DNA from 3 places in the Thermostichus vulcanus str. 'Rupite' genome. Region 2 is predicted to be linked to each of the others. Evidence: riboswitches for the same ligand, from Rfam matches in the RefSeq annotation. Region 2 holds a riboswitch; each other region holds the start of a gene.
The links. A riboswitch is a leader RNA that binds a small molecule or an ion and turns the genes downstream of it on or off. The one in region 2 is predicted to bind cobalamin.
Positions count from the first base shown of each region.

Region 1 (6,013 bases), on a different contig from region 2:
TCTCCGCTTGCACCTGTTGCTTGATGCGGTTCAGGGTCTTTTGATGGCGTAGCTGAATTTGTTGGATCTCTTGTGCAATTTGCCCAGGGCGGGGATCCACCGCAGGTTGCCGGGGCTTACCTCCATGGTCTGCTGGATCAAAAGGCACCCAAGTGGCCAACAGCGACGCACGAAAGTCAGTCCAAGACTCCGATTGCAGGGCCAGTCTCAGGGTGCTCAAAGCCCCATAAGTTGCCCCAAGGCCCGCCAGGATCCCAGGGATCCAAGCCAGCGAGATCGACAGTTTGGGTAGAGTTGGCATCATCTGATCCAACAGCCCCACCACCAAAGCCCATGTCATGATCCCGATCCCCGCAGCAGCGGCACCAGAGACCCAAGAGGAGCGGGAAACCATCATGACCCGAACAAATCAGAGCGTTAGCCAGTTGAGAACTGGCCTGTAATTAATAATTAAGAGTCTATCTTGAGAGTTTATCTTGTCCATCGCGAGCTCGACCCTCTGGGATCCGCCCCCACTAGGGTACTTGCCAGGCCCGTTGGTGATAATCCTCGATCTGAGCCCAAGGATCCGCATGGGTAGGGTCATGCCCATGATGGGAGTGGCTATGACTGTGGTTGTGATGACTGTGGCTGGGGGAGTGGCCGTGATCGCGTAAGCGATGCGTAGCATTGTCGTGAGGATGGGTATGTTGAGCACTGGCCCATTCTTTTACCGCCAGTCGAAACTTGCATAGGTGACAATTCATTTGGGTTTGGCCCTGTCGGGCTTCCTGTTCCAGTTGGCGCAGGCTCTGCAAAATCGTATCGACAATGCCCAGTTCCGGTAGACCCAGCCAGTCCATCCCTGGATGAAGGAGCCGTTGTTCCTGGATGGCAGCCTCGATTTTTTTCACCAACACGCCAGTAAACAGGAAGTAGGGCAAAACGATCACCCGGCGCGGTTGCCACAACAACGCTCGTTCAAACCCCATCGGTAGGCGCGGATGGGTAATGCCGATAAAACAAGTCTCGACGGCGCGAAAACCGGATCCCTCCCAAAGCAGGCGGGCCAGTTTACAGGTTTCGGCATTGGCTTCCGGATCGCTGGATCCACGACCAACAAACAGCAGCACGGTTTCCGAGTCCGGGATCCCTGGAGGTTGAGCAGCCAACAAAGCCCTCAAACGCGCTCGCAGCAGTTGCAGAATTTCGCTGCGGATCCCCAGGGGTCCACTGTAATGAATACGCAACTGTGGATACAGGGCTTGCAGCCGATCCAACTCCACCGTCACGTCAAACTTGTTGTGACGAGCCCCAAACAACAGCAGCGGCAGTGCCACCACTTCCTGCCAACCTTGGGCGATGCACTGTTGGATCCCTTGGGCAATACTCGGCTCGGTCAACTCCAAGAAACAGGGGATCACGGGCCGGTGGGGGGTACGGGCTTGGTAGGCTTGGGCCAGTTCGAGAAAAGCTTGCCGTCCTTGGGGATCCCGGGATCCGTGGCCAATGAGCAACAGGGGTAGGGGCTGAGGCGTAGATGGAGAAAGCGGGGTGGACGCGGCGGTACTGAGCAAGTCGAACACAAAAACTCCGTTCCTTGTGAATCGCAAGGGTTGTGGGATAGGGGCAGGTGGGCATTCTGGCTGAGGGAGGGATCCCATCACAGTTGCGTCACAGTGGCGGATTTGCACCGCACTTTCCCCAATCTGCCTGAGTCATCCAGATTAGCTTGCCCTTTGCCATTCACCAAGCCCCCCAGGGGGATGTGGGTGGATAGTGTCTGGGGAAATAGAGGTATTTACGGATTAAAATCGATTGCGAATGTGATCAGTCGCACTGTTGTGATCCATTGCATCTGATATAAAAACCAGTAAAGCTGGGAAATCTCGAAATATCCCGTGGAGAGCAATCATGGTCATCCTGGATTACAGCGATGCAGATAGCGGCTTTTGGGCTTCTACCCCCCAGGGCCTGGTGGAGGCGATTAAATTCCAAAACCACTTTTACGCGATTCGGAAACTGTATAAGCGCACCCAAGACGCGGTAGCTGCTTGTCGGACGGATGTAGAGAGCGGGTTTCGCAGCATCGTGGTGGAATTTAACGACCACGCAGAAGTATGGGCTCAGCTCTTGGCGAGTGTACCGGTGCAGCCCAAGGGACAAATGCAGGTTGCTCCCCCTACCACCAACCCTGCCAAACCGGTGTTGACCTATCGCGGCCAACCTTTGAGCAAGCCCTCTGGGAATGCCGCTCCTGTGCAAAAGCCCCTCACCTATCGGGGTCAAAAGGTAGCCGAGCAAAGGGTTGAACAAGCCCCGATTGTTTTGCCCGATACCCTCTACTTTCGCGGTGTGAAGGTGAACTGAGCTCCTGTTGGATGGGAAGCCCTTTCAAACAACCGCAGAGATTTTTAACTACCCTTCTGCCGGTAAACCCCTACTCCATAGGCAGGCACCTCAACAGGATCCCCTGTCGTTTGGGGGAGCATTGTTGAGCCGGAACCCAGCCAGTCGGGATCCTGACTATCCAGAAGTTTTTGCCAAGAGCCAGCCGGCCAGCCGGAATAGGCCATCGAATGTTCTGGGTGGAAATTAAATAGGGCGATAAGAAGATCGGATCCCTGCTGCCGCTGCAGAGCTAAACCCGATTCTGCGAAGAGATCGGCCTGAACGGTGGATCTCTCAAAACTTTGTAAAGCGGGGAGCGTTTTGCGCAACCGAATCAACGTTTGATACCACCGCCAAAGGGCTTGGTGTTGACCGGCTGAGTTGAGATTCCAATTGAGTTTGGAACGGTTAAACGTCTCCTCCGATTGGGGATCCGGCACTTCTCCTTTCCAGCTAAAGGCGCTAAATTCTCGTCTGCGACCCTGCCGCACAGCTTCTACCAAGTCGGGATCCCCGTGGCTAACAAAATACTGGAAGGGTGCTGTTTCGCCATACTCTTCTCCCATGAAGAGCATCGGCAACATCGGGGCCAAGAGTAAAGCGGCTGCCGCCAGTTTTAACCCCTCAAAAGAGGTGAGCTGGCTGAGGCGATCCCCCCACATGCGGTTACCCACTTGGTCATGATTCTGAATGCAGATGACAAACTGGGATCCCGGTCGCTGAGCGGCGGAGTTGCCATAGCGTCTGGCCCGGTGGGGAGAGTATTGCCCGGAAAAGACATAGCTTTCTCGGTAGGATTTGGCCAATTGCTCTAACCGGCCAAAGTCTTCGTAGTAGCCTTCGCGTTCACCCGTGAGCAAGGTGTGCACACAGTGATGAAAGTCATCGCACCACTGCGCATCTATCCCATAGCCCCCCTGCTCCCGAGGGGTGATGATCTTGACATCATTCAGGTCGGTTTCGGCAATCAGGTGTCGCTTCCAGCCGATGCGCTGGCTCAAGGCTTCCACCCGTTGCGAGAGTTCTCCTAAAAAGGGGCGGGCGCTAAAGTCGTAAATGGCATGAATCGCATCCAACCGCAATCCATCCAGGTGGAATTCCTCCAACCAAAACTCGGCATTTTGCAAGAAAAACTCTCGTACCCCATCGCAATAGCGGTCGTCGAAATTGAGGGCGGATCCCCAGGGAGTATGGTACTTATCGGTGAAATAGGGGCCAAATTCGCGCAGGTAATTGCCTTCCGGCCCCAGGTGGTTGTAAACCACATCCAGAATCACCGCCATCCCCACCTGGTGGCAGGCATTCACCAACTGTTTTAGCTCCGTTGCTCCTCCATAGGCGGTTTGCACCGCATAGGGATACACCCCGTCGTAGCCCCAGTTGCGCCCTCCCGGACATTGGGCCACCGGCATCAGCTCCAACACATTCACCCCCAAGTCCAGTAGCTCCGGCAGGCGGGGAATAATGGCGGCAAAGGTTCCTTCAGGAGTAAAGGTGCCGACATGCAGCTCGTAGAGGATCCACTGCTCCAAGGGGATCCCTGGCCAAGCTGAATCCTGCCAGGCAAAATCTGGATGCAAAACCCGTGAGGGGCCATGAACACCGTGGGGTTGCCAGCGGGAGGCCGGATCCGGTCGTTCCACCTGACCCTGCTCTTGGTGGAGGACGAAGAGATAGTCCAGTGGCCCCTCTGGGATCCCTTCTAATTCCGCCTGCCAATAGCCCTCGGCATCCTGCTGCATGGACAGCCGCTGCTCGATGGGGCTGAGTAGTTTCAGCTCCACCTGGGGCAGCAACGGTGCCCAAACCCGGAAGCGATAGCCTCCAGAGCCGAGGGGATAGGCGCCAACGCGGTGGGTGGGAGCAAAGGAGAAGGAAGAATGATTCAACACAGATCCAGGCCAGCAAACACGGTTCCCACTATAGCGGGGTGATTCTCTACTCAGGGATCCACACCAACCTTGCCCAAACGCTGCCAGCAGCGCCTCTGCCCCTCTTTGGAGCCAGATCTTTGCCCCAAACCTTTGTCATAGTGGAATAGCTCTTTCCTGCCAATCTCCTATGCTCAGTTATCCTCCCAGCCGTCAGGATCCGCAAGTTGTCGATGACTACCATGGCCAGAAGGTGGCGGATCCCTATCGTTGGTTAGAGGATCTTGACTCCGATGAAACACGGGCTTGGGTGGAAGCCCAGAATCGAGTTACCTTTGAGTACCTAAAGGGGATCCCGGCCCGGCAACGGCTGCAGGAGCGGCTGACCCAGTTGTGGGATTACGAGAAATACAGCCAGCCTTTCAAGGAGGGGGGGCGCTACTTTTTCTTCAAAAACGACGGCTTGCAAAACCAAAGTGTTCTGTACACTCAAGACTCGTTAGAAGGTGAGGCGCGGGTTTTGCTGGATCCCAATACTTTTTCAGAAGATGGCACGGTGGCTTTGTCGGGGATTGCCATTAGTGAAGATGTACGGTATTTGGCCTATGGACTCTCTAGCTCTGGCTCCGATTGGCAGGAATGGAAGGTACGCGATATTGAAACCGGCCAAGATTTAGCTGATCACATCCGTTGGGTGAAATTCTCAGGGGCAAGCTGGACAAAAGACGGTCAAGGTTTTTTCTACAGCCGTTACGATGAACCTGATGCTGGCCAGGAGTACGAAGGAACCAACTACTTTCAAAAGCTCTACTACCATCGCCTAGGCACATCCCAGGCGGATGATATTTTGGTGTATCATCGGCCCGATCAAAAAGAGTGGGGCTTCAGCGCCATTGTTAGTGAAGACGGTTGCTATTTAATTATTTCTGTGTGGCGAGGTACGGATCCCAAAAATCTCATTTTCTATAAGGATCTCAGGGATCCCAACTCACCAGTGGTGGAGCTTATTTCTGAGTTTCAGGCAGAGTATAGCTTTGTGGGCAATGAGGGATCCCTATTTTGGCTAAGTACCGACTTAGAGGCTCCTCGCCGTCGTTTGATGGCTATTGATATCCAACAGCCAGAACGAATCCAAGAGGTGATTCCGCAAGCGGAAGAGACCCTACAGGGAATCAGCCTGATCAACAATCAATTCGTTGCTTTCTACTTGAAAGATGCTCATACCCAAATCAAAACCTTTGCTCTAGATGGCAGCTTCTTAGGGGAGATTCCTTTGCCCGGCTTGGGATCCGCTGGTGGATTTGGCGGCAAACGCTACGACACGGAAACCTTCTATACCTTTACCAGCTTCACCACTCCCCCCACCATCTATCGGTATGATTTTGCCACCGGCAGCAGCACCCTGTTCCGTCAGCCCAAGGTAGACTTTGATCCGGATGCCTATGAAGTAAAGCAGGTTTTCTACACCAGCCGAGATGGCACGCGCGTGCCCATGTTTATCACTCACAAAAAGGGCTTACAGCTGACCGGGGATCATCCTACCCTGCTGTATGGTTATGGCGGATTTGGTGTGCCATTAACCCCAAGTTTTTCTATTGGTCTGGTGGTTTGGCTAGAGATGGGTGGTATCTATGCCCAACCCAACCTGCGTGGAGGGGGTGAGTATGGCGAAGATTGGCACCAAGCGGGCACCAAACTCAACAAACAGAAGGTGTTCGACGATTTTATTGCCGCTGCCGAATGGTTAATAGCCAATGGCTATACGAATTCCT
Region 1 is NZ_JAFIRA010000044.1:19,216-25,228, reverse strand. Features, by position in the region: gene JX360_RS14130 (hypothetical protein) at 1-340, opposite strand, end outside; gene JX360_RS14125 (sirohydrochlorin chelatase) at 516-1,565, opposite strand; cobalamin riboswitch at 1,595-1,730, opposite strand; gene JX360_RS14120 (hypothetical protein) at 1,894-2,349, shown strand; gene treZ (malto-oligosyltrehalose trehalohydrolase) at 2,394-4,259, opposite strand; gene JX360_RS14110 (prolyl oligopeptidase family serine peptidase) at 4,432-6,013, shown strand, end outside.
Region 1: another riboswitch for cobalamin. It lies ahead of JX360_RS14125 (sirohydrochlorin chelatase); the one in region 2 lies ahead of JX360_RS09365 (HupE/UreJ family protein).

Region 2 (6,013 bases):
GGTGCCCACTAGGCCCCGCTGCACACCGTCCGGTTTAATGGCGATAAAGGTGCGCTCCATGTGTTTTCCCCTCGTTGTTACAGATCTTCACCGTTATCCTTGTACTGGATTAGGGATCCCCAGCGCAAGAGAGCCGATCAGCAGACTTGGAGACTGGCGCATCCCGTCACCCCACCACCGCCAAGGTGAGGAAGCCCGCCCCCACCCCCGTGATGATCCAACCGGCCCAGCGGGTCAGCCCGGAAACACGGGATCCCAAATACTCAGCCACCCCCAAGCTAAGGAGGGCTACCCCGTACTGAATGACGGTAAACCCGATCAGATACCACACCAAAGGCATCCATCCTGCCCCGATAATCGCCTCAGCATAGGCATAGCCATGAAACAACCCCGCCAGGGATCCAAACAGCAGCAGCACCCAGCCCTTGACCTGCCTTGCCAGCACCAGCAGCAACCCAAACAGCACCACCGAACCGGCAATGCCCAATTCCATGAGCCAAAGATCAAGGCCGGCAATGTGGAGCCCGGTACCCCCTAGAGCCGCCAGGACGAAGCCCAAAGGGATCCCGTAGCGCCAGTTTTGGCCGGCAGAAATCAACCCAATGGCGACAATAAAAGCCAGATGATCCAACCCAATCAGTGGATGGGCCAGCCCCGAGAGGAACCCCTGCCACCACGACTGCGGCAGTTCTCCCCCAAAAGCATGATGGGCAAAGGCCGGAGAGAAGGACAACCACACCGCCAGTGCCCCCAAGACAGCAACCCAGTTCCGGGACACTCTCTTGCCTGACACATAAGCCATATAGGGGAAAGGATGAGATCCCGCCGGGGATCCCTGCCAAAACGGAGACATACTTCTGTACCTCGCAGAATAGGAATGGCGTTCACTGCAACAGACGGCGGGCATTCTGGCTGGGGTGAAATCACCCTTCACAGCTGCGGGACAGCGACGGTCTTGCACCGTACTTTCCCCCTTACCTCCGACGGCTGCTCCCCGACGGAACCGCTGACTCTAGGGTGGGTTCTGTGGGATCCCCAAACCTGAAGAGCAATCGCAACCCTATCACAGCTGGCCGTCACCGCTGATGACATTCGGTGAACTCCCCCTCCCTAAGCGGTCTGAGATTGGATTTAAGGGCGCTCGGTGTAGCCTTGTAAATTTTCCGGCTCAAATTGGCGCAGAATGCGAGTTGCCTCTCGGATGCGGGCTTCGGTATCTTCCTGCAGGATAAGCAAATACTTGCCCGCGTTCAATCGGTTGCGATAAGCCAAGGCATCTCCCGATCCACTGCTCAGGCCCACCCCACCCCCGACGAAGAAGCTGCCCATCGCCGCTGCTGCCCCGCCCAACAGTCCACCAATCAGGTGATTGCCGACGGATCCCGCCCAAGCGAAGGTCTCCAACCCGCTCAAAATACTGAATCCGACCCCTGCTAAAAAGCCAAAGGGCACCAACCAAACTGCCATACGATTCATCTGCTGACGGGCTGACCGGGCTGGATCGATGAAGCCAAATTCATCGGCAGTTTTATACCCTCTTCCCAAAAGATTGAGTTGACTGAGGGAAAACCCCGCCTTTTCCAGGGCGCTATAGGCAGCCTCAGCAGCGATGCGATCCGGCAGTACGGCAATCAAATAGCTCATGGCTTCCTTGAGTTAGTTTGGAGGATTTATTAGAGGGTTTATTTCATTCTCGGCTAAGTCTGAGTACAGCTCTAGTGCCGGTTTCCTCCAACAATGCCGGTGTCCTTGTCCAAACCGGTTAAAATCTCCTTCGTGCAAACTGGAGCCCCATGTGCTTCCCCAAGGGCCTTCTGCTAACCTCTACCAGCGTTTTTACGATGTTGTCCGGCGGATCCCGACTGGACGGGTGGCCACCTATGGGCAAGTGGCCCGCTTGGCCGGTTATCCCGGTTATGCGCGACAGGTGGGGTATGCGCTGTTTCGGCTCCAAGGGGAAGAGACAGATATCCCTTGGCAACGGGTGATCAATGCGCAGGGGCGAATCTCCTATTCACCGTTTCGCCTCGGTCAAGATCACCTGCAAAAAGTTCTCTTGGAAGCGGAAGGGATCCGATTTGACTCCGACCATCGGGTGGATTTGCAGTGCTTTGGCTGGGATCCCGCTAGTCCTGACGACAAAGCTTAACCCTAGCTTGACTCAACCTTAAACTTACCATAGCGATACCTCCATCCCAACCCTGGTAACGTGAACGCGGACGCGCCTTATCTCGTGGATGGAGTGAACCAATTGTCATGAAAGTATCTCGTTACGCTCACGCTGCGCCGGAGCCCGGCGTACAGAGGTTTACCTCAAGGGGGTGGGCCTGGGTTCATTTGAACGCTTGGGCCAAATCCCTTTGGATTGGGTTGTTCTGCTTGGTGATTGGCCTAACCAGCGCCTGTGGCAGCAGCAGCAGCAGCTCAGTGGCTACCGGCGGTGGTGCCGGCTTTATCGGCACGGATCCCAATGTGGTCTTATCGACGCAGCCAACCGCTTTTACCCTGCAAGTGCTGCATGCTAGCGACCTGGAAGCCTCTTTGGCTGCCGTAGAGGATGCACCCCGCTTTTCGGCAGTGGTGAACGCCCTGCGCCCCCAGTTTCCCAATACGGTGGTGCTTTCCAGTGGGGATAACTACATTCCCAGCCCCTTCTACAATGCCAGCACGGATCCCTCGCTAGCTGGCCGCTACAACCGCACCCCTGGCAAAGCAGATATTGAGATGATCAATGCCATCGGGTTCGAGGCCGCTGCCTTTGGCAACCACGAGTTTGACCAAGGGACTCGCCAAATCCGTGATTTGATCCGACCGGACAGTGGCCGTGGCTATGCAGGGGCACGCTTCCCTTACTTAAGCGCCAACCTGACCTTTACACCGGATAGTGATGGAATTACTGCTTCCGATATCGCGGCAGATGGACAGGAAGCCAGCAGTATTCGCAACAAAATTGCCCGCACTGCTGTGATTACCGTCGGTGGCGAACGCATTGGTTTGGTGGGAGCGACCACCACCCGTCTAGCGGGTATCTCCAGCCCTGGCCCTCGTGTGACAGTGGAGGGAGGGTTCGACGAAACCGATCAGGTGAATGCCTTTGTGTTGCAACCCTATGTGGATGAGCTGACGGCTCAGGGGATTAATAAGATCTTCCTGCTGGCCCACCTGCAGCAGTTGCAAAATGAAGTGGATTTGGCCAGCCAGTTGCGGGATGTAGATGTGATCATCGCGGGGGGATCCCACCGGGTGATTGCCAAGCCTGAAGATCGTCTGCGCACCGATTTGCCGGATCGCCGTACCGGCGATTACCCGATTCTGCGTACCTCTCCCAGTGGCCAGCCGGTGGCGGTGGTGAATACTGCTTCTAACTACCGCTATGTCGGTCGTTTGGTGGTCAGCTTCGATGCCAACGGCGTGATTAGCAACATCGACCCGGTCAGTGGTGCCTATGCCACCGATGATCAGGGGGTGGCGGCTGTAGGGGGTACCCCCAATCCCGATGTGCTGCGGGTGGCCAACGACATTGGCAACATCATTCGCGCTAAAGATGGCCGTACCTTTGGTTCCACCGCCAATTTCTTGAATGGGTTGCGGGCGGAAGTGCGCACGGAAGAAACCAACCTGGGCAACCTGACTGCTGATGCTAACCTGGCCTACGCCCGGACAATTGACCCCAGCACGGTCATCTCCCTCAAGAATGGTGGTGGTATTCGCGCCCCGATTGGGGCTACTACGGGTGGCGGTGGCAACGAGCCGGTACAACGGATCCCGCCCCTTGCCAACCCGGCTGCGGGTAAACGAGCTGGACAGATTTCTCAGTTGGATATCGAGAGTTCTCTGGCCTTCAACAATGGACTTTCCCTGCTGACTGTCACGGCCAGTGAGCTGAAACAAGTTGTTGAGCATGGAGTCGCTCAAACCCAACCGGGAGCTACACCAGGTCGTTTTCCACAAATTGGCGGGTTTGCCTTTAGCTTTGATCCCTCCCGTCCACCGGGATCCCGAATAATTTCCTTGCGGGTGGATACACCAAGTGGCCGAGATGTGGTGGTACGCAACGGTCAGTTGGAAGGGAACCCCAACCGTACCTTCCGTCTGGTAACTCTGGGCTTTTTGGCCGATGGTGGGGATGATTATCCTTTCCCGAGGCTCTCCAACGCCAACCGAGTGAATTTGGCGCCTCCCTCGGGCAATACCTTCGATACACCCGGTAGCGAACAAAATGCCTTGGCTCTCTATTTACAGCGGATTGGCGTGTTCACTGACCCTGACACTCCGACGGCTCAAGATACCCGTATTCAAAACCTCTCGGTCCGTAGGGATACGGTGCTGTAAGGCTGTTTGTCCGAATCGGAGTTGATCTCAATCTGCATTTGAAGAAGGGATCCCTGCTGGGGTGGGGATCCTTTTTTGTACTTATCTTTGTGCTCAGTGTAGGTTTGCTTCTCCAGACTCTGCCGCTGTTTCTCCACCCTCGCTAACCATGACTGGAGTTGCAGAAGGGATCCCTGTAGAGGGGCCGATCCAAAGCAGAAGCAGCATGGCCGGAGCTGCCGTTACCGCCGTAATCAAGTAAAACAGCGGCCAATCTACCGCAGCAGCCAAATAGCCCGATCCGGCTCCGGCCAACGTCCCGCCTACCGCAAACACACTGGTGAGCAAGGCATACTGGGTGGCGCTGAACTGCCGGTCACACAGACTCATCAAAAAAGCCAAAAAGGCGGCGGTGCCCATACCCCCAGCCATATTGTCAAAAATCGTCGCCCCGATCAGCAGCGGGTAATTTTGTCCCACCAACCCGATCGCCCCTAGGCCCAAATTACCGATCCCTTGCAACACCGCAAAGATAAACAGGCAGCGGTAGGTGCCGATGCGGCTCACCAGTTCCCCGCCAATAAACGCTCCTGTCAAAGTGGCAAACAATCCCACCCAACTGCGAATAATGCCCAGGTCACTGGTGCTAAACCCCATTTGCAGCAGAAAAGTCGGGGTCATTTGCCCCGCCAAACTATCCGGCAGCTTGAAGCAGACCACAAACAGCAGAATCACCAAGGCTAAGCGATGTTGCCAAAAGGATTGAAATGGCTCGATAATCGCCGCCCGTAAGGAAGTCGGTTTGAGGGCGCTGTTTTCCGGTTCTGGCGCCAGAAAAGATGTGATTACCCCAATCAACATCAGCAACGCCATGATGCCGTACACCTGCCACCAGGGCAAATAATCCGCCAGAATCAAGCCCACACCACTGCTCACCAGCAGGGCCATGCGGTAGCCAAACACGAAAATAGCTACCCCCGCCCCCATCTCCCGTTCTTCCAAGACATCGGTACGGTAGGCATCCACGGCGATATCTTGGGAAGCACCGAAAAAGGCCACCAACAGCCCCACCACGAAAATTGGTCGGGTCAGCACAGTGATCCCCGGCCAGGTTTGGGCCAGTTCTTCTAAGCCCAGCCCTTCCAGCCAAGTTTGTGTCGGATCTTGAAAACCCAATAACCCCAAACTCAGCAGCAACAGCACTTGTGTCAGGGCCATCCACCCCCGTCGCCGACTGCCCCGCAGGGATCCCGGTGCCGGCAACAAAAACCGATCCAAAACGGGGGACCACAGAAACTTAAAGGAGTAGGGCAAATTCAGCAGGTTAAATAGGCCGATGGCGATGGTGGTCAGACCCGCTTGCGTCAGCCAGGCATTTAGGGTGGTGTTGATCAACAGCAACGGTAGCCCTGATGAAAACCCCAACAGCAGCAGGATCCCCATCTTGGGATTACCGTATACTCCCAAGGCTCGTTTGAGGCCGTTTGTTTCTGCCCAGACCATATTCACTCCTCTCCACAACCCAACCACACTCAGGGATCCCTGGGATCCACGATATTGACAGTTACTTTAACAGGTTCATTCCCTTGGAATTTGCTCCAGTCAAGCTGGGGATGGGGAAAGCCTCTAGAGGCTACTGCGAATCACAAACGAGTAGTTACTGCCTGGCTCCAGCAGGTAATCCGACTTTTCCAGAAAGCGG
Region 2 is NZ_JAFIRA010000021.1:35,631-41,643, forward strand. Features, by position in the region: gene ndk (nucleoside-diphosphate kinase) at 1-60, opposite strand, end outside; gene JX360_RS09365 (HupE/UreJ family protein) at 167-853, opposite strand; cobalamin riboswitch at 882-1,023, opposite strand; gene JX360_RS09370 (hypothetical protein) at 1,132-1,644, opposite strand; gene JX360_RS09375 (MGMT family protein) at 1,796-2,149, shown strand; gene JX360_RS09380 (bifunctional metallophosphatase/5'-nucleotidase) at 2,257-4,332, shown strand; gene JX360_RS09385 (AmpG family muropeptide MFS transporter) at 4,426-5,814, opposite strand; gene JX360_RS09390 (DUF3146 family protein) at 5,938-6,013, opposite strand, start outside.

Region 3 (6,013 bases), on a different contig from region 2:
GTGCCTGTAGAGGATCCCAAACCAGGGCGGCAACGCAAAAATCCAGCTTGAAATCCTTATTGAGGGTCAGGGATCCTGAGCAGGGCCCGGCTCTTGGACCATACCAGCAACGAATGGATCCCGATCCAGAGACTTGTCCAAAGCCAATTATCCAGCCAAATCTTACCCAACACCGGCAGAGTCAAACCATGGGTACCTCCCAAACCTAGTCCTGCCAGAAAGATTAAAATCTGAAAACCAATAAACCCCACAATCAACATCAACGGGATCCAAAGGTAGTTGCGCCACAGTTTGTCGGGGGTAAAAAGCGGGCGATAACTGGCGGCTAGAGTAACACTCAAGGTGGAGATGCCCAAAACAATGCCCCAGCCAAACGAGTCGAGAGTGCGGGGATAGTTGTGGAGAAGATAGCCAAAGATTTGATTGGATAGCCAAATCATTAGGGTGCTGATAATAGCCTTTTGCCGACTGAGGGTGGTTCCTGTGAGGATGCCAATGGTAACAAAGGGTAGGGTGCAAGTGTAGGTGATGCTACCCAAGCATCCCACTGTAGTCAGCAGACTTGGCCAGAATCTGCCATAAGCCATTTGTTGGCAGGATTGCAGCCAAATGGGGGTGGGGATGTGGGTTCTTCTTTGGGATTGAGATATAAAAGTTGTGGAAGATTGTAGGCTGGTCATGGTTTAGTTTCCGGGGAAAAGGTGGGCTTTGAGAGGGCATTGATCAATCACATGTTCCTGGACAATGCGCTTGGCAATTTCGGGAGTTACGCGCGTATACCAGGTGCGATCACCGGAGTAGAAGACCACAGGGCCGCGCTGACAAACTTCTAGGCAACCGGAGGTGATCACCTTGACGTTGAGCTGAGCAGCTTGAACAGCAGATTCTAGAGCTGTGACGATGGGCTGGTAGCAGCGGGAAGGATTGCAGCGGCTAGATCGACAGACTGAAAGATAAGGGCGCTTGAGCGGGTTATCATCATACGGGATCCGCTTTTTTCCCTCTACATAGATTTGTCGTATCTCCTCATACAAAGAGAGTTTTTGGTAATCAGCTTTCCCTTCCGGGAGATAATCCTCATCTGAGCCTAGAAAGGGACTGGGCAGAAAGATTTGCATCAACGATTCACCTGCCCCATTCCAAAACTGGATCCCCCACATGCGGGGTTTGCCATCCGGGTTAAGGCGCTGATAGAGAGCTGCGCGACTGACAAGACGTTTTTTTCTCAGTTCCGGTGGTGTTTTGTTGTGAGGGCCGCCTTGATGTTCTTCCAAACACAAGTGCAGATGCCAAGTCTCGGTGGCCACAGTTAAATAGCCATCGTAGAGCACACAAAGAGCAGGGGGAGCCTTAAAGGACAACTCCAGCACTCCTCCCTCCACCACGTGACCCAATTGCACATCAGCCCAGTGCTCCTGAACCAGGTTGTAAAGCAATGGCCCAAGGCTATCAATATGGGTCGGGATCCCTTCGTAGGCAAGTGTCCAACCGTTGGCAGAAGCCTCCTGCCACGATTGATGCAGTGGCTGAATCCAGGGAGAAAATGGGCTCATGAATTTGACTCCTCTCCCTTAATTTCCTGGGGTACCTGTTGAACAAGTTGAACAAACTTAGAATGCTCAGGAGACTGGATCCCTTGTTGTAGCACTTCTAAGACGCGTGTCATCTGTTGGTTAAGAAGCGCCTGTCTATCCAGCCATAAGCCTGGGAAGGTGGCACATTTTAGGATCCCGTTTTCGTCAGGTTCCAGAGAACTATAACTTCCCGCTTGCAGGGTAAACCAATCTAATCCTCCCTCCAAGGTGCGCCAAACAATGTACTCTCGCACTTGATTGCGGCGATAAACCTCTTTCTTTTCATGTAAATCCAGCGAAGCAGAACTGGCGGCAATCTCAACAATCAATTCAGGGCTGCCCTCAATATAATCATCCTCGGAAATCATGGCTTGTTGACCGGGCACAAACAAAACAATATCCGGCTGAAGCTCATTCTTGGCATCCATCCGCACAGTCGGATTGTCAGCAAGAACAAGACCAGGAAGGCTAATTTTGTAGACTCCTAACCAGATCAGTAAATTAGCGTGTGGCTCACCATGGCTTCTAACTCGCAACGGGGATCCCATATAAACCACTCCTTCCACCAGTTCTGCTTTTTTGAGATCCGGCATGGCTTCATAGCGCCGCTCAAATTCAGCACGACTGAGATGGTCGCCACTTTCTAGCGGTGGGATCCGGGTTGGTGTGGATAACATCGCTCTGACCTCAGATGGAGGGTTGGCATGGGCTCCGGTGATTTCATCCTAAACTTGAGCCAGCGGCGGGATGCGGGCAATCACCCCTCGTTTGAGGGGGCGCTCTGCCCAAGGCAGGATGCCATCGGGTTTGGCAAGGTAGAGCTGAGCGGTTGCCAAGATCGCCTCCGTATCCTTCGGATCCAAATCTCCAAAGACATAAGTGGTTTTATCGGGTGCGGCCAGGCCGATAACACAGGCATGGCTACAGCCGCTCATGCATTCGACCGGTTGCAGATAGAGGCGGGGATCCCGTGGCTTGGATTGAAGGGTGTTAAGCAGGGTTTCCCCTTGGCTGGTGCCCTGCCGTGTGCCGTTGACCCATTGGGATCCACAGGTAGTGCACACCAGCAGGTAATGGGGTTTGGCAGTACCGGGTTCTAGAGGTTGGGATTGGGCTTGTGTCATCATGGCTTGTCTTGGGCTAAAGGGTTGAATGAAAGGAACTGAGGCTGGGATCCGTCCCATGCGGTAGCGGTAAAAATCAAGCCTCTAAAACTGTCCCCGCAGATTGACTCGGATGGTTTGTCCGATGCCGGGATAGCCGGGGAAGACTTCAATACTGCTGGTTCAGCAGGTTATCGACCCCGACATCCAACGCCAGAGTCTCGGAAAGGGGGATCCCACCCCTCAAAGCTAAAGTGGTATAGCCGGGCAGGTAGCGCAAGGCTTCTTGAGCCGTTCTGGCCCCCTGTTCACGAATTTGCTGAAGGGTAACCACATAAACCGGGCGGGAAGAGTCTCGCAGAAGCCCTGGACGGCGAAACGGGCTGGTCACCGGCTGGTTGAGAATATCGGCGCTAATGCCTGTGTCCAGAATGTCAGTCTCTAAAGATTGAACCGGCTGAGTAAGTCCCCTGAGAGCTAGCAGGGATCCCCAGAGACAAAGACCCCAGCCCAAAGCCGAGGGCACAAAAGTTTTCATCAATCAAGTGTCCTTTTCCGTGCGACGCGGAACTAAAGGTCAGGCACAAGTTGATAGGCGGGCATTCTGACTGAGGGAACCCCCCTTGTTCAACAAGAGCGGAGTCCCATCACAGCTGCGGCACAGCGCCGGATTCCCACCGGACTTTCCCCTTTACTCACCGTGGCTGATCCCCACAGTGACCTATCTGTGAATCTGCATCATAGCGCTAAACATTTAGGATCCCAATCCATGCCAGGGGGATATTCACCAGAACCTTACCAGAACTTTAGGGACTCACTTTAACAACGAAAATCTCTTCATCCGGCATTTGCAGAACCCGTTGCCCGGCTGCTGCTAACTCCTCTCTCGGCAAATCTCGATAGGTCGCTAAAAACTCTGGCAAAACCCGAAATTCCACCTGCCTACCACTTTCTTTATGAATGACAAGGCTGCGCATTTCCTCAACGGAGCCGACTTCCACTAAGCTCAAGTTCATCTTGCCCAAACTGGCCCCCGTACCGGCATGCAAGCCGTCCACAATTGAAGTGAATTGGATCTCTCTGGGGGATTCATGAATCACCTCTACGGCAAAGCGATTCATAGAGGTGTGGGGAGTAGGACTCATCAGCCCTAACTCCTCGAGGGCGCGTAGCCCCATTCGATGTCACCCGTGATGCGAGTCTTCAATCTATTCTTGAACCGTGGCAGCACGGACATTTTGAGCAAAAGCGTTGCATCCTGACATAATACTTTACACTTTAGGGTCTCCAGTCATACGAGTCATCCAAACCACAAAATTACTTTCCTGACGGATAATCAGTTGAATATATCTCAACTTGTCTAACAATTTCTCGCTATATATTTTTGGTATCTCTATCATCAATAGAATTAGATAAGCTATCATACAACACTTGTGCATTAGTACCATTGCCTCAGCAGCGATTCCTCTGACCCCTCAAATCAAAATCCCCAAGCCGAAGTGGTAGTTTCTTTTCGGTGCTACTGGGATCTCGAAGTTTAAGTCTAGAGCCTAATTATGGGATCCCCTTATTAAGGGCAGGTCAACATAAGGTTGATCTGCCTTTAGGGGTTTTTTGGGTTAGGTTTGACTTCCGTGACCCGCCAGCTCAGTTTAAAATTCAGATAAAAGTTCCAAAACACGACAATGCCAATGGCAATCAGGTTGGCCAGTAGATAATGGATGCCGAGATATTCACTCAGCAGGATCAACAGAAAAGAGTTGAGCAACAAGCCAATCAGACAAATGACATTAAACTTGACCAGTCGTTTCAGTCGGTTCAATGCACCGGGTTGCAGCTTGGTGACACTGCGAAACGTCCATAGATCATTCCAAAGAAAGTTGTTCAAAATAGCAACTTCCGAGGAAATCAGCTTGCTGGCCATCAGTCCCCAGCCTAAATTGCTGGGATCATGCAAAAAGTAGAGCAGAATCATATCTACAAAGGTGCCCGAGAGCCCAACAGTGCTAAAGCGCAGGAAGGATCCCAGAGGGCCAAGGGAAAGGCGCAGGTGGATCAGGTGTTGTAGATATTGAATGCAGGTTCGCAGTTGGATTTTGCTCTCGCCATTTTGACGCTCCTGAAACACATAACCGACTTCTTCAATGGTTCCAACTCGGCCCCGAGCCAGCACCTCGATCAGCAGTTTGTAGCCTTTGGGGTTGAGCGGGATCCCGGCAATAGATTTACGCCGAACCAGAAATAACCCACTCAAGGGATCCGAAACACGCCCTAAAACCCCAGGCAGTATGGCCAGCCCGATCAGTTGTGCCCCTCGGGAAATAATGCGCCGACCCAAGCTCCAGTAGCTGACTCCACCCGATTCTGCATAGCGGCTGCCCACTGCCAAGTCTGCTCCCCTTTGCATGGGCTGCCACAACTTGAGAATCATCTCCGGTGGATGCTGCAAGTCCCCATCGATCACCCCCAAAACCTCTCCTTGGGAAACCTGCCAACCTCGCAAAACGGCAGTGGCCAATCCCCGTTCCTGTTGGCGGCAAATGACTTTGAGTTGCGGCAACTGGCCTTGTAACTCCTGGGCCACCTTGGCTGTGTGATCCGGGCTGTTGTCATCCACCACAATCAGCTCATAGGCCCCCGGCAAGACCGTATCCAGGGATCCACACAACTGACTGATCAGGCTTTGGATACTGGAAGCCTCATTGTAGGTGGGGATCACCAGCGAGAGTTGGATAGGACTGGGGTGGGATAGGGGCGGGATCTGGATGGGGGTTACCAAGGCAGTTGGAGCCGTCAATGAAGCAGAAGCAGCATTAGGCATTCAGTAGGCCATCCGAGAAAAGGCAAATTGAATTGAGGATCCTGAAGTGATCCCCTAGAAGACAGGCGTACTCAATCTCAGTAAAGAGCACCGACCTGATTCGCAATAGATCCCCTATCGTACCGATGGATGGCCTCCAGAGCTAGACATTTCTCCACCTACTCAGGCCATTCTCAGAGGGAGCTTGCCGTCAAAGGGATCCCGTTGAAGGGGTGATCAGGACCGGGAACTCGGCACGGGTAGAAGAGTTAGTAGAAGAGTTATCAGAAAGGGGAGGGGTAGGGGTTGAGGTGGGATAAGGGATCCGCTCGTGGTTAGATTCCCGCCAAACCTCCACAAAAGCCTCCGCCACCACCTCCAGATCTTCTAGAGTCAGCCCACTATCGGCTAGCTGGCCATCTTGCCAACGGGCCTTTGCGATCTTTTGCACCGTTGCCCTAGCTCGTTCCATCACTTCAGAACCAAATCCATCGCTCAAGGTCATGCTGCGCAGGGCCGCTTCACAGGCATCTGCC
Region 3 is NZ_JAFIRA010000019.1:43,425-49,437, reverse strand. Features, by position in the region: gene JX360_RS08945 (hypothetical protein) at 57-539, opposite strand; gene JX360_RS08940 ((2Fe-2S) ferredoxin domain-containing protein) at 684-1,553, opposite strand; gene JX360_RS08935 (Uma2 family endonuclease) at 1,550-2,251, opposite strand; gene JX360_RS08930 (DUF1636 family protein) at 2,300-2,758, opposite strand; gene JX360_RS08925 (TonB-dependent receptor plug domain-containing protein) at 2,847-3,215, opposite strand; cobalamin riboswitch at 3,255-3,417, opposite strand; gene JX360_RS08920 (FmdE family protein) at 3,484-3,855, opposite strand; gene JX360_RS08915 (glycosyltransferase) at 4,281-5,498, opposite strand; gene JX360_RS08910 (HD family phosphohydrolase) at 5,689-6,013, opposite strand, start outside.
Region 3: another riboswitch for cobalamin. It lies ahead of JX360_RS08925 (TonB-dependent receptor plug domain-containing protein); the one in region 2 lies ahead of JX360_RS09365 (HupE/UreJ family protein).